One region of the Thioalkalivibrio sp. ALE17 genome, then DNA from elsewhere that is predicted to be linked to it. Evidence: predicted binding sites of a transcription regulator. Region 1 holds the regulator's gene; each other region holds the start of a gene.

What was found. The regulator FliA, encoded in region 1, starts transcription of late flagellar genes. The targets are predictions, from matches to a motif close to GCTAAAGTTNNNNNNNNNNCNGCCGATA.
Region 2: a site for FliA is predicted at 2,778-2,805, ahead of H609_RS0102425 (methyl-accepting chemotaxis protein). Genes of this name have one in related genera too.
Region 3: a site for FliA is predicted at 2,484-2,511, ahead of H609_RS0110340 (methyl-accepting chemotaxis protein). Genes of this name have one in related genera too.

Annotation. Positions count from the first base shown of each region.
Region 1 covers NZ_AUDT01000004.1:164,538-169,443, forward strand. Annotated here, with positions in the region: partial or broken gene flhF (flagellar biosynthesis protein FlhF) at 1-958, shown strand, start outside; gene H609_RS0105510 (MinD/ParA family protein) at 1,127-1,951, shown strand; gene H609_RS0105515 (RNA polymerase sigma factor FliA) at 1,948-2,715, shown strand; gene cheY (chemotaxis response regulator CheY) at 2,757-3,137, shown strand; gene H609_RS0105525 (protein phosphatase CheZ) at 3,233-4,009, shown strand; gene H609_RS0105530 (chemotaxis protein CheA) at 4,055-4,906, shown strand, end outside.
Region 2 covers NZ_AUDT01000002.1:156,150-161,055, reverse strand. Annotated here, with positions in the region: gene H609_RS0102430 (GNAT family N-acetyltransferase) at 1-653, shown strand, start outside; gene H609_RS0102425 (methyl-accepting chemotaxis protein) at 667-2,682, opposite strand; gene H609_RS0102420 (ATP-binding cassette domain-containing protein) at 2,841-4,760, opposite strand.
Region 3 covers NZ_AUDT01000020.1:1,627-6,532, reverse strand. Annotated here, with positions in the region: gene H609_RS0110355 (acetylornithine transaminase) at 1-42, opposite strand, end outside; gene H609_RS0110350 (superoxide dismutase) at 145-726, opposite strand; gene H609_RS0110345 (DASS family sodium-coupled anion symporter) at 899-2,401, shown strand; gene H609_RS0110340 (methyl-accepting chemotaxis protein) at 2,581-4,491, shown strand.

The DNA of each region.
Region 1 (4,906 bases):
GAGCCGGTAGCCGCGCAGGACGCGCCCGCGACGAGCCGCGAAGCGAGCACAACCGCCCGACCGGCCCGCGAGCGCGGCGCCGGTCAGGCCGCGGCGTCGTGGCCGGCCGACCCGGAGCTGACCGCCATGCGGCAGGAGCTGCGCGACCTGCGCAGCCTGATGACGCGCCAGTATGCGGAGAGCGAAGAGGCGCGCTGGGCGGCCCGCCACCCGCTGGCGGCGGAATGCAAGGCGCGCCTGATCGACCGCGGGTTCAGCGAGGCCCTGGCGCGCAGCCTGGCCGGAAGCATTCTCGATGACAGCTCGCCGGAACAGGCCTGGGAACGCCTGCGGGCGCGGTTGTCGGGCGCGATTGCCACCCACCGGCCGGACATCCTGGACGAGGGCGGCCTGCTGGCGCTGGTCGGGCCCACCGGCGTTGGCAAGACCACCACGCTGGCCCGCATCGCGCTGCGCCAGATCCGCCGCATGGGCCCGGATTCGGTTACGCTGGTCACCCTGGACAGCCAGCGCATCGGGGCCACGCGCCAGTTGCAGGCCTTCGCCCAGATGGCGGGGATCTCGGTGCGGGTGCTGCAGAACGCGAGAGAGTTGCGCGAACTGGCGCGCCGCGTGGAGGATGGGCACCTGATCCTGGTGGATACGGCGGGACAGGCCCCGCGTGCAGTGGAGGACGAATCCCTGTTCGCGCACCTGCCGCCGGACATCCGGGCCGAGAGCTGGCTGGTGGTGTCGGCGACGACCCAGGGGAGCGCGTTGCGGCGGGTGCTGGAGGCATTTCGCAAGGCGGAGCCCTCGGCGCTGGTGCTGACCAAGCTGGACGAGGCCGAGGAGCTGGGCGAGGTCCTGTCCGTACTGCTCGATCAGCACCTGGGGCTGGGGTTCGTCAGCGATGGCCAGCGTATTGCCGAGGACTTTCACCGGGTCGATACCGGGTATCTGACCCGACTGGCCCTGGAGGATGCCGCCGATGAACCCGGGGCAGCGGCCAATGCCCGCGAGACCTGGGCGGCCGAGCGCCTGGCGGAGATGGAACCGCCGCGACGCGCGCGCGCCCAGGCACGTCCGGCACGGGCGGCGGAGCCCGCCACGCTGGAACTGATTCAACCGGTCGGGAAGGGGCGCTATGCCACGCACTAACAAGCCGTTGAAGGTCATCGCGGTTGCCTCGGGCAAGGGCGGGGTGGGCAAGACCAACGTATCGGTGAACCTGTCGGTGGGCCTGGCCCGGCTCGGGCGCGAGGTCATGCTGTTCGACGCCGATCTGGGCCTGGCCAACGTGGACCTGCTGTTGGGGATGCGTCCCGAGCGCACGCTGCACGACCTGGTGACCGGGGACGTGGACAGCCTGGAGGACGTGCTCGTCCAGGGGCCGGACGGGGTGAAGGTGGTGCCGTCGGCTTCCGGGATCGCGGCGATGGCCAACCTGACGCCGGCCGAGCATGCCGGTTTGATCCATGCCTTCAGCGCCTATCGCAAACCCCTGGATGTGCTGATCGTGGACACCGCGGCCGGCCTGCAGGAATCCGTGACGTCGTTCTGCCGCGCGGTCCAGGAGACCCTGGTGGTGGTCTGCGACGAGCCCGCCTCGATTACCGACGCCTATGCCCTGATCAAGGTCCTGCACCGCGATCATGGCCTGCGTCGCTTCCGCATGGTGACGAACATGGTCGACGGCCGCGAAGGCGCCGAGCGACTGATGCAGAAGCTCAATACCGTCTGCGGCAACTACCTGCCGGAGGTGGTGCTCGACCTGGCCGGCTATATTCCGATGGACGATCACCTGCGAAAGGCGGTGCAGAAACGCGCGCCAGTGGTACAGCAGTACCCCGGGAGCCCGGCGGGGAAGGCCTTTGCCGAACTGGCACGGACCGTGGACCGCTGGCCGGTGGGGGGCGGTGACCACGGTGGCGTCGGGTTTTTCGTGGAACGGATGCTGCAGAGCGCATGATGACGACGCGTAATCGACTTTCCGGCTATCAGGCGACCTCCGCGGCCAGCGGCGGACACGAACAGCTGATTGCCGATCACGTCGAGCTGGTCCACCGCATCGCCCATCACCTGATGGCGCGGCTCCCCGCCTCGGTGCAGGTGGATGATCTGATTCAGGCGGGCATGATCGGGCTGCTCGAGGCGGCGCGCCAGTTCGAGGGCGGCCAGGGCGCGACCTTTGCCACCTACGCCGGCATCCGCATCCGTGGCGCGATGATCGACGAGCTGCGCCGCAGTGACTGGACACCGCGTTCGGTGCACCGCAACAGTCGGCGTATTGCCGCGGCGATCCAGACCGTCGAGGCGCGCGAGGGGCGGGCGGCGCGTGGCAGCGAGGTCGCCGCCGAGCTGGACGTGCCGATCGACCAGTACTACGAGATGCTGCAGGATCACGCCGGGGCCCACCTGTTCGCTTTGGACGACCTCGGCGGGGGTGACGACGGGGCTGATCGCGTGATCGAAGGGCAGGAGGTGTCGCCGGCCCGCACCCTCGAGGCCGGTGAGTTCCGTCAGGAACTGGCCGAAGCCCTCGGCGACCTCCCCGAACGCGAGCGGCTGGTGCTGTCGCTCTACTACATCGAAGAGCTCAACCTGCGCGAGATCGGTGCCGTGCTGGGCGTGACCGAGTCGCGCGTCAGCCAGATCCGAAGTCAGGCCACCATTCGACTGCGTGCCCGCCTGGGTTCGTGGCTCGAAGACGGTACGGCTTTGCAGTTATTCTAAAACCCACCCTACGAATCCCGGAGTGACGTGTGGACAAGGGAATGAAGATTCTCATCGTGGACGACTTTTCCACGATGCGGCGCATTATCAAGAACCTGTTGCGTGATCTTGGCTTCAACAATACCCAGGAAGCCGACGACGGCAGCACCGCGCTGCCGATGCTGCAGAACGGCGATTTCGACTTTCTGATCACCGACTGGAACATGCCCAACATGCCGGGGATCGACTTGCTGAAGGCCGTGCGCGCCGACCCGAACCTCAAGTCCATGCCGGTGCTGATGGTGACGGCGGAGGCCAAGCGCGACCAGATCGTCGAGGCGGCCGAGGCGGGCGTGAACGGCTACGTGGTCAAGCCGTTCACCGCCGAGACGCTGAAGGAAAAGATCGACAAGATCTTCGAACGCATTGAAGCACAGGGATAATCATGCGCCTGTGACCGATATGCCCGGCGCCCGTGGCACCGACCGCCGCGGGCGTTGTCCGAAACCTTCCGCGCCGTACCCGCAAGAGGCTTCTCATGACTGAACAGGAACACCCACCACGCGATGATCAGCTGGAGCTTGCGCGACAGCTGGTCAAGACGCTGGAGGCGGGCGACGACACGGGCGCCCGGGCGCTGGTGCAGGATCTGGCGCGCCCCTATGACCGCGAACTCTTCGACGAGCTGGGCAAGCTGACCCGCGATCTTCACGAGGCCCTGCAAAGCTTCCGCGGCGATTCGCGTCTGGTCGAACTGACCCAGGCGGAGATCCCGGACGCAAAGGAACGCCTGAATTACGTGGTCACGATGACCGAACAGGCGGCCCACGACACCATGAATGCCATTGAGTCGAGCCTGCCGATCGCGGAGTCGTTCAGCCAGCAGGCGGCCGACCTGACGGCGAAGTGGACGCGCTTTCGTAACCGCCAGCTCTCGGTGGAGGAGTTCCGGGACTTTGCCCGCGAGCTCGACACGTTCTTCGCGCAGGCGGGGGACGACACCGAGGAGCTGCGCCGGCTGCTCTCCGAGGTGCTGATGGCCCAGAGTTATCAGGACATTACCGGCCAGGTGATTCGCCGCGTGATCCAGCTGGTGACCGACCTGGAAGAGAACCTGGTGTCCCTGATCCGGCTCTCCAGCGGGCGCATGGAGCAGGTCGAGGCGGCCGAGGCGTCGCTTGAACAGCGCGAGGAGGATCGCGAGGCGGACCGCAAGGGTCACGGTCCCAGCGTGCCCAAGACTCAAGATTCCGCCGCGGATGTCGTTCAAGGACAGGACGAGGTGGACGATCTGCTATCGAGCCTGGGCTTCTAGGCAGTGCCCCTCATGCGAATGGCGCCACGCGACCGGAGAGACTGAATGGCCATCGACCCCAATGACGAAATCCTTCAGGACTTCCTGATCGAGGCCGGGGAACTGCTGGAGGGGCTCAACGAGCAACTCATCGACCTGGAACAGAATCCCGATGACCGGGATCTGCTGAATGCGGTCTTTCGTAGCTTCCATACCATCAAGGGTGGAGCCGGCTTCCTGAGCCTGGATCCCCTGGTGACCGTGTGCCATCACGCGGAGGACGTCTTCAACCTGCTGCGTAACGGTGAGCGGCGGGCGGACAGTCACCTGATGGACACCATGCTGCGGGTGCTGGACACCCTGAACGTAATGTTCGGGGACCTGCGCTCCGGCGTGGATCCCACGCCCGCCGAGGCCGACCTGGTGGAAAACCTCCGGCGCATGGCGAACAACGAGGACGTGGCGGCGGAGCCCGCCGCGCCGCCGCCCCCGGAACCCGAGCCGGAGCCAGAGCCCGAACCGCAAGCGGATACGGATGCGGAACCGGCGGCGGATGGCGAAGCGATGGTCGGTGCCGGTGACGAGATCACCGACGACGAATTCGAGGCCCTGCTCGACAGCCTGCACGGCGATCAGCCGCCGAAGCCGGTGGAGACGGGCTCCACCGCGGGCGATGCGGCCGGAGAAGAACCGGCTGCGGAGGGTGAGGGTAGCTCCGGCGACCTGATCACCGACGACGAATTCGAGAACCTGCTGGACGAGTTGCAGGCCAAGGGCGCCGGGCCGGCCGCTACCGGGGCAGTCCCCAGCCCCGCAGACGACGAACCTGCGGAAGCCCCGTCGGCGAAGCCCGAACCCGCCGAACCGGAGAAGGCCGCCGCGCCCGCCGATACCCCTGCAGGAGGCCAGGGCGGTGGC
Region 2 (4,906 bases), on a different contig from region 1:
AGCGTACCTGGCGCATCCAGCGCATCGCGGTGCACCCGCGCTGGCAGGGGCGGGGCCTGGGCGGCCGCCTGCTGCGGGCGGTCGCGGATCGGGCCGTTGCCGAACGGGTGGCGCTGCTGGGGGTGAGTTTCGGGCTGCAGCCCGCCTTGCTGCGGCTCTGGCAGCGGGAGGGCTACGTTCTGGTGCGCGTGGGGACCCAGCCGGACGCGGCCAGTGGTCAGGTCAGTGGTGTGGTCCTGCGCGCACTCCGGCCCCGCACGGCCTCCGGTCTGCAGCCAATCCAGCGCGCCTTCTGGCGCGACTGGCCGGTCTGGTACCCACGCTTCCTGCCGGCATCCGCCGCGGCCATGGTGAGTGCGGTCCTGGAGGAAACGGCCCGGCCGTTGGCGGAGGCCGACCCGGCCACCGATCTCGCGGAGGTTCGAGCCTTTGCGTACCGCGCGCGGCCGCTGGAATGGGCGTTGCCGGCCCTGTTGCGGCAGCTGGAAGCAGCCCCGCCGGCCGATCCGGAAGGCCGCCTGCTGGCGGCGACCCTGGCCGCGCCCGTTGACTGGGATCAGCGGGCGCGTGAGCTCGGGGTGTCCGGGCGGCGCGGCGTCACCCGCAGGCTGCGCCGCGCCGCCCGGACCTGGCTGGAGGTACGTAGCCCGTAGCCCGTAGACCGGGTCAGAGCCGGAACTGCGCCAGGGCCTGCTGGATCTCCTTTTCCACCTGCTTGAGTTCGTCGGAGGCGGCGCTGACCCGGTCGGCGGTGTTGGCCGACTGATCCGCCTCGTCGGAGATCTGCACGATGTTGCGGTTGATATCCTCGACCACCGTGCTCTGCTGGCGCGAAGCGACCGCGATCTGCTCGGTCATCTCCACGATGGTGGTGACCGACTGCCGGATCTGTTGCAGGGCGCCGTTGACCTCGGCGGTATGCTCCATGGTCGACTCGGCCTCTTCCTGACCCTGTTCCATGGCCTTGACGGCACTGGTGGTGGCGGTTTGCAGGCGCGAGATCATGGACTCGATCTCGTCGGTGGATTCCTGCGTGCGGGTCGCCAGCTTGCGGACCTCGTCGGCGACCACCGCGAAGCCGCGGCCATGTTCGCCGGCGCGGGCGGCCTCGATGGCCGCGTTCAGGGCCAGCAGGTTGGTCTGCTCGGCGACCCCGCGGATCACCTCGAGGATGGTTCCGATCTGCTTGGAGTCCTCGCCCAGCTTGGAGACGGTCCCGGCGGCCTGCTCGACGGTGCCGAGCAGCGAGGCCATGGACTCGATGTTCTTCTGCATCACCTCGGAGCCGTTGTTCACTGCATCCCCGGCCTCCTGGCCGGCCTGGGAGGTCGCGTCGGTGTTGCGCGCGATCTCCTCGGCGCTGCTTTGCAGCTCGTTGATCGCGGTGGCGACACGCTCGGTCTCGTCGCGCTGGCGCGAGACCGCCTCGCGGGCCTCGTAGGCCTCCTGGTTCAGGTTCTCGGTGGCGCGGTTGAGTGTCTCGGTGCTGCCGCGCGCGTGGCCGATGGCCTGGGCGATCTTGTCGGTGAAGCGGTTGAAGGCGCGGCCCAGTTGCGCGGTCTCGATCAGCCCGTTCTCGTCCAGGCGGCGGCTCAGATCGCCATCGCCGTCGGCGATCTCCTCGAGCGCCGCGGTGGAGTGGGCCAGCGCGCGCCGCACGACCAGGATGATGAACACCGCGCCGGCCAGCCCGAGGATCACGCCGATCAGAGCCAGGATGCCCTGGGTCGTCTGGGTGGCGCGCATGTCGGCGGTCAGGGCGGCGGCGCTGCGTTCGGCGCGGGCAGTGATGCGCTCGCTGAGTCCTTGCAGATGATCGCGGGCCTCGACCAGCAGCGGGCCGATCTCGGTCCGAATCAGGTAGGCATCCTGCAGGGCCTGTTCGCTGCCGTGGATCTCGATCAGGTCGTCCAGCGCGGTGTTCTGGGTATCCAGGGCCATCTGGAAGTCTTCCAGCGCGATCTGCTGTTCGAAGTCGAGATCGTCGAACTGGTCCATCAGCTGCGCGGTGATGTCGTTGGTGCGGGTCGAGAACAGGCGCACGTTCTCGCGGAAGGCGTCATCGCGGAAGGCGATGAACCCGCGCAGGTTGGAGGTGACCTGGACCACCGACATGCGCAGCTCATGCAGGGTGTCGAGACGGTCCCAGGAACGCTGGAAGCGCGGCAGGGCCATCTCGGCGTCGATCATCATGTTGGTCTGCTGGGTCATCTCGCGGCTGGCCGGGTTGGCCCGGGCGTTGGCGATTCCCAGGGCCGGCATATTCTCGGCCGCGTTCTCCGCCACCTCGATCAGGCGGTCCTCGAAGCTGGCGAACTGATCCACCAGGCGGCGTACCTCGGTCGCGCTGGCGGCGAGTTCCTCGTCGGCCGCGATGACCGGATTCTCGTTCAGGGCCCGCGTGGCCGCATCGAGCTCGCGCATCGCGTTTTGCCATGCATCGCGATGCGACTGCTCCTCGCTCATCAGGTAGAAGCCGAGAAACGCCGCGCTCTCCTGCAGCAGCTGCTCGACATCGTTGACCCGGGCGACGGCCGGGTAGTCGGCCTGCGTGAGTTGCTCGACCCCCTGACTGCCCGTGCTCATCGCGCGCAGTGCCAGCAGGGAGTTGATGATCAGGATGGCGACGACCAGGCCGAACCCGGCAATCAGCAGCCCCCGAATGGAGAGTTTGTCCAGCATGCGATGACTCCTTCAGCGCGCCCTGTCCCGGGCGCTTCGCGAACCGGCCGCGGTCTCGGAGAGCGCGGACCCGAAAGGTGGCTATTCAACCCCTGTTACGGCAGACCCCCGGCAGAGTTGAGGGGTGGCCGGAAACCCGAGTGTAGACGCGCCGACGCTCAACCGGATTCCAGCTGCTCCCAGCGCTCGAAGCAGTGGGCCAGCTCGGCCTCCACGGTCTCGAGCCGCGCCTGCAGGTCGCGCATGCGTTCGCCGTCGCGCAGGGCCTCGGGATCGGTCATCGCCGTGGTCAGTTCCTGTTGCTCGGTTTCCAGGGCCTCGATCCGGGCCGGGAGGGCCTCCAGTTCGCGCGCATCCTTGTAGGACAGTTTGCGCGGGGTCGCCGGAGCGTTTTCCGATGTCTGCGGCGATGGTTCGGGAGCGGGCTCGGCCCGCGGCTCCGGGGCGCCGGGGCGGGCGGCGGCCGCGGTTTCGCCCTCCAGCAGCCGCCGCGTGACACGTTCGGGCAGGTCGGACCAGCCACCCACGAACTCTTCCACCGATCCGTCGCCCGGCAGGACCAGGGTCGAGGTCGCGACATTGTCCAGAAACGAGCGGTCGTGGCTGACCACGATCACCGTCCCGGTGTACTCGATCAGGAGCTGTTCCAGCAGCTCCAGGGTCTCCACATCGAGGTCGTTGGTGGGTTCGTCGAGCACCAGCAGATTTGCCGGGCGCAGGAACAGCTTGGCCAGCAGCAGGCGATTGCGCTCGCCCCCGGACAGCGCCGACACCGGCTGGCGGGAACGTGATGGCGGGAACAGGAAGTCTTCCAGGTAGGACAAAATGTGCCGGCTCTCGCCATTGACCATCACCCGGTCGCGCCCCTCGCCGACCGCGTCCTGCACCGTGGTGTCCTCGTCGAGATGCGCGCGCGCCTGGTCGAAGTACGCGATCTCCAGCTGGGTGCCCAGCTTCACGTGACCGGCCAGCGGCTCCATCTGTCCGAGCAGGCCGCGCAGCAGGGTCGTCTTGCCCGCGCCGTTGGGTCCGACGATGCCCAGGGCATCGCCACGCTGCAGCAGCAGGTTCACGTCCCTCACGATCGGTTTGTCGTAGCCAAAATCGGCGTGCTCCGCCTCGATCACCAGCCGGCCCGAACGCTGTTCCGGGCTCAGCTTCATCTTGACCTGGCCGCTGCGTTCGCGGCGCTCGGCGCGCTTCTTGCGCAGGGCCTGCAGTGCCCGCACGCGCCCCTCGTTGCGGGTACGCCGTGCCTTGATGCCCTGGCGCACCCAGGCCTCCTCCTGCGCCAGCTTGCGGTCGAACTCCGCGCGCTGGGTGGCCTCGGTCTCCAGGCGTTCGGCCTGACGGCGGCGGAATTCCTCGATCGACGGCGGGTGTTCATACAGCTGCCCGCGGTCCAGCTCCAGGATGCGGGTGGCTACACTCTCCATGAACTGGCGGTCATGGCTGATGAAGACCACGGTCAGGCCGCTCTCGAGCAGGAACTCTTCCAGCCAGCGGATCGCGGCCACGTCGAGGTGGTTGGTCGGTTCGTCGAGCAGCAGCAGCTGCGGGCGCTGCACCAGTTCGCGTGCCAGCCAGACCCGGCGCTTGAGTCCGCCGGATAGGGCGGCGAACTGCGCCTCGGGGTCCAGGCTCAGGCGGGAGATGGTGGTCTCCACCCGGTTCTGCAGGCTCCAGCCATCGATCGCGTCCAGCTGCGACTGCACGGGCCCCATTTTGTCCAGCGCCTCCATGTCACCACTGGCCGCGGCCTGGCTCAGGTGGTGGAAGCGTTCCAGCAGGCGCCCGGCCTCGCCCAGGCCCTCGGCCACGACATCGAACACCGTCCCTTCAATGCCCGGGGGCAACTCCTGGGTCAGGTAGGCGGTGGTGAGGCCATCCTGGCGGGTGATCTCGCCCGAATCCGCCTGTGCCTCGCCGTTGAGCACTTTGAGCAGGGTGGACTTGCCCTCTCCGTTGCGCCCGGCGACGGCGACGCGCTCGCCGGGTTCCAGGCTCAGGTTGATGCCGTCGAGCAGGGCGGCCATGCCGTAGGCCAGGTGGATGTTGCGCAGGGTGAGCAGTGCCATTCGAGTTCCGGTCGCGAGCGAGTGTTGTAGCGGGCGCCAAGCCTATCACCTTGGCGTGCTGGGGCGTGCGGGTGGTTGCGTCCGGCCGCGTGCCATGATGTGGCTGGCCCTGGTTCGTCGTTCGGTGTTTACGGTGGCTCCGGCCG
Region 3 (4,906 bases), on a different contig from region 1:
AACCGGCAGGCGCTTGTAGGTGTTCTGCAGGGCGTCGCTCATGGGGTTCTCCGAAACCAAAGAGCCGGCGGAGGGCCGCCGGCTCGATGAAAGGCGCGGCCGCGTCATGCGGCCAAAGGCGCCTAGTTTAGTCCGCTTGGGACTTTACTTCATCTGCTGGGCCACAAAGTCCCAGTTCACCACGGCCCAGAAGTTCTCGAGGTACTTCGGGCGGGCGTTGCGGTAGTCGATGTAGTAGGCGTGTTCCCAGACGTCGCAGGTCAGCAGCGGGGTCTTGCCGTCGCGCAGCGGGTTCGCGGCGTTGGAGGTGTTGACGATCTCCACCGAGCCATCACTGTTCTGCACCAGCCAGGTCCAGCCGGAGCCGAAGTTGCCAACGGCGGACTCGTTGAACTTCTCCTTGAAGGCGTCGAAGGAGCCGAAGGCGCTGTTGATGGCATCGGCCAGCTTGCCCGAGGGCTCGCCGCCGGCGTTCGGGGCCATGCAGTTGAAGTAGAAGGTGTGGTTCCAGACCTGGGCGCCGTTGTTGAAGATGCCGCCGGCCGGGGCCTTCTTGATGATGTCTTCCAGCGTGGCGTTTTCGAACTCGGAGCCCGGCAGCAGGCCGTTCAGCTTGGTCACGTAGGTCGCGTGGTGCTTGTCGTGATGGTATTCCAGCGTCTCGGCGGAAATGTGCGGCTCCAGCGCGTTCTTGGCGTAGGGCAGATCGGGCAGTTCGTAGGCCATGAAAGACTCCTTGGACAGTGTCGTGAGAAACTGCTGTGGCAGCGTTCCGAAACGGGCACGCCGCATAACGGGACAACGATAGTCACGTTGCCCGGACGATGCAATTTCCGATGGTACGGGTTGGTTTTGGCCCGGGCCGTATACCCTGATGTTTGACCGACGAAAGAGGCCCATGGCAGCGACCGAGGACACGGCAGGGCAACGCGACACCCAACCGGAAAAGACCCCTCCGGTGAACTGGCGCGGGCGCATCGGTCTGTTGCTGGGGCCGGCGATCTTCGCCATCTTCCTGCTGGTACCGGCCCCGGCGGGGTTCGATCCGGCGGCCTGGCGGGTGCTGGGCCTGACGTTGTTCATGGCGACCTGGTGGATCAGCGAGGCCCTGCCGCTGCCGGTGACGGCGCTGCTGCCGATCGCGGTCCTGCCGGTGCTCGACATCGTGCCCATGGACGAGGCCACCGCGCCGTACGCGAATCCGATCATTTTCCTGTTCATGGGCGGCTTCGCCATTGCCCTGGCCGTGCAGCGCTGGGATCTCCACCGGCGCATGGCGCTGGCGATCGTGGCGCGCGCCGGCAATCGCCTGCATGTGCTGGTGGGGGCCTTCATGCTGGCCACGGCGGGGTTGTCCATGTGGGTCAGCAATACCGCGACGGCGGCCCTGATGCTGCCGATCGCGCTCTCGGTGCTGGGGCTGATCGAGCGTGGCGCGTCGCCACAGGGGCCGGACATGGAGTCGCGGCGCCCGGCCCTGGCGCTCCTGCTGGGCATCGCGTTCGCCGCGAACATCGGGGGCATGGCGACCATCATCGGTTCGCCGCCGAATGCCCTGACGGCCGCGTACCTCGGGGATCGCCACGGGATGGAGATCGGGTTCCTGGAATGGATGACCCTGGGGCTGCCGCTGGCGGCGGTGCTGCTGGCCCTTGCGTGGTGGTCGCTGACCCGCTGGGTGTTTCCGGTGCACCGGGTGGAGCTGAACGGTCTGCGCGCGCTGCTGGACGAACAGCGCGCGACCGTGGGCCCCTGGTCGGTCGCGGAAAAGCGGGTGGCCGGGGTGTTTCTGCTGGTTGCGCTGGCCTGGCTGACACGGCCGCTGCTCGAGGGCTGGCTACCGATCTCGCTGACCGATGCCGGCATCGCGATCCTCGGGGCCGGGTTGCTGTTCCTGGTGCCGTCGGGCTCGCGCGAACAGCGCCGGCTGCTGAGCTGGGACAATACGCGCGAGCTCCCCTGGGGCGTGCTGTTGCTGGTAGGCGGGGGCTTGAGCCTGGGTGCGGCGATCGAGTCCAGCGGGCTGGCGGAGCTGGCGGCGGATGCCCTGGTGATCGCCCAGGCCTGGCCGCTGATCCTGATCATGGCCGGGGTGGCGCTCCTGACCATGACCCTGAGTCATGTGACGAGCAATACCGCCACAGCGGCCACGCTGTTGCCGCTGGTGACCGCGTTCGCGCTGAGCATGGACGTGCCCGTACTGCTGCTGGCCCTGCCGGTGGCGTTTGCCGCGTCGGTGGCCTTCATGCTGCCGGTGGCGACGCCACCCAACGCCATCGTGTTCGCCAGCAACCGGCTGCGGGTGCTGGACATGGTGCGTGGCGGGGCCTTGCTTTCGGTGCTGGCGCTGGTGCTGATCAGCCTGGTGGTCTACGTGTTTGCCGAGATTCTGTTGTTGTAGCCCGTCTGAGCGCGGAGGCCGGAAGCGGCCTACCGAGGGAATCTTGTCCCCTGAGAACCTGTGGGGAAGAAAGCACTTTGGTATTCAAGTTTTAGGATTCGCCGCCGCTAGGAAGGACGACTGACCTGAATCTTGATTCTGAAGCCGGCCGTGACCGGTGCAGGAAAGGACGCGCAGACATGTTTGACAATATCCGGATTGGTGTACGGCTCATGGTGGGCATCATCGGCGTGGTCGTACTCGCCGTGGTGCTGACGCTGGTCGTGGTGATGAACGCCCTGGGCACGATGGCGGACCGGGCCGAGCAGCGCGAGCTGAACGACCTGGCCGGACAGTTGCTGGATCGGCTGGACCAGGAGGCGGCGCGGGCCACGGCGATGGCCGAGACGGTCGCCCGCATCCCGGATGTCCAGGAGGCACTGGCCACGGGCGATCGCGAACGGCTGGCTGCGATGACCGTGCCGACCTTCGAGTCGCTGAGCACGGACTACGGGGTGCGCCAGTACCAGTTCCATACGCCGCCGGCGACGTCCTTCCTGCGCGTGCATCGTCCGGACCGCTTCGATGACGACCTGTCCGGCTTCCGCCAGACCGTGGTCGATACCAACAATAACCAGGCGCCGATCTCCGGTCTGGAAGAGGGTGTGGCGGGCCTCGGGATTCGAGGTGTCGTGCCGATCGCCCATAACGGTGAGCACGTGGGCTCGGTGGAGTTTGGCCTGTCCTTCGGTGATCCCTTCTTCGAGCAGTTTACCGAGGAGCTGGGGGCGCCGGTCGCGCTGTACCTGCGGGACGACGGACGTTTCAGCCGCTTTGGCGGCACCATCGATGGCGAGGCCACCTTCAGCGCCGCCGAGATGCGCGAGGTGCTCGGTGGCGAGCGACACGTGCGCAACGTGACCTACCAGGGCAAGCCGATGGCGGTGATCGCGCGGCCGGTGATGGACTTCTCCGGGGACGCGGTGGGCGTCCTCGAGCTGATGGTCGATCGCAGTGCCTATGTCGACATGGCGCGCAATGCCACAGGTACCGTGGTGATGGTCGGCGTGATTGCGGTGGTCCTGGGCGCGCTGCTGGCCTGGTTCCTGACGCGCAGCATCGTGCGGCCGTTGTGCCAGACCGTGGACCGGCTGAACGACATCGCTAGTGGCGAAGGGGACCTGACGCGTCAGCTGAAGGTATCCGGCAAGAACGAGCTGGGGGATCTCTCCATCGCTTTCAATAACTTCGTGGAGAAGATCCGGGTGCTGATCCAGCAGGTGGCGGCCGGTTCCGACCAGGTAGCGGCCGCGGCCAACGAGCTGTCCGCGACCAGCGAGGAGACCAACGAGCAGGTCCGCCGCCAGAAGGCGGAGACCGACCAGGTCGCCACCGCGATGAACGAGATGACGGCCACCGTGCAGGAAGTGGCCCGGAATGCGGCGGACGCCGCCGCCGCCGCGCAGACCACCGATCAGGATGCGAACGCCGGCCAGCAGGTGGTGCAGAAGACGGTCACCGCGATCAATGGCCTGTCCACTCAGGTGGACAGCGCCGCCGAGGTGGTCAGTCGTCTGTCGCAGGACGCCGAGGAGATCAACAAGGTCCTCGAGGTGATCGGCGACATTGCCGATCAGACCAACCTGCTGGCGCTGAACGCGGCGATCGAGGCCGCCCGCGCCGGCGAGCAGGGTCGCGGCTTCGCGGTGGTGGCGGACGAGGTGCGCACGCTGGCCAGCCGCACCCAGGACTCGACCCACGAGATCCAGCAGATGATCGAGCGGGTCCAGACCGGCACGCGCGAGGCGGTGCAGGCGATGGAAGACGGCCGTGCCAAGGCCCACGAGAGCGTGGAGCAGGTGAACCTGGCCGGCGAGTCGCTGGTCGCGATTACGCAATCCGTCACCCGCATCAGCGACATGAACACGCAGATCGCCAGCGCCGCCGAGGAACAGTCCACGGTGGCCGAGGAGATCAACCGCAACGTGGCCAACATCACCGAGGTGCTGGATCAGACCGCGTCGGGTTCGGAGCAGATCCGCAATGCGTCCGAGGAGCTGTCCAAGCTGGCCTCCGAGCAGCAGCAGCGCGTGGGTCAGTTCAAGGTCTGATCACGATCAGGTGCCGGGATCCGAGCCCGCCATCCTTTTGGGGTGGCGGGCTTTTTCATGCGTGTGTGGTTGAACGGCTTGGTTCACCACGAAGTGCACGAAGGCACGAAGAAGGGCTGGGTCGAGGGCGAAAACCGGTCTACAGGAAGAGGAGAAGATTGGAAGCGAGATTGATGGGGTAGTGGATCGGGCACGGTCTGACGGGGAGGGTTGGTCGGAGGGCTGGTGCTCGAGCGGACGCGGGCGGGGGCTTCGCGGGCGAGCCCGCTCCCACAGGGGGCTCGGCCGGCGGGCTGGACGGGTCACGGCGTCGGCCAGGCCCCGGGCGGTTTTAGCCGATTCATCCTTCGAATCTTCCGGTCTTCCTGTGAACCGCCCTTGTCCTGGCCTTTCTTCGTGCCTTCGTGCGCTTCGT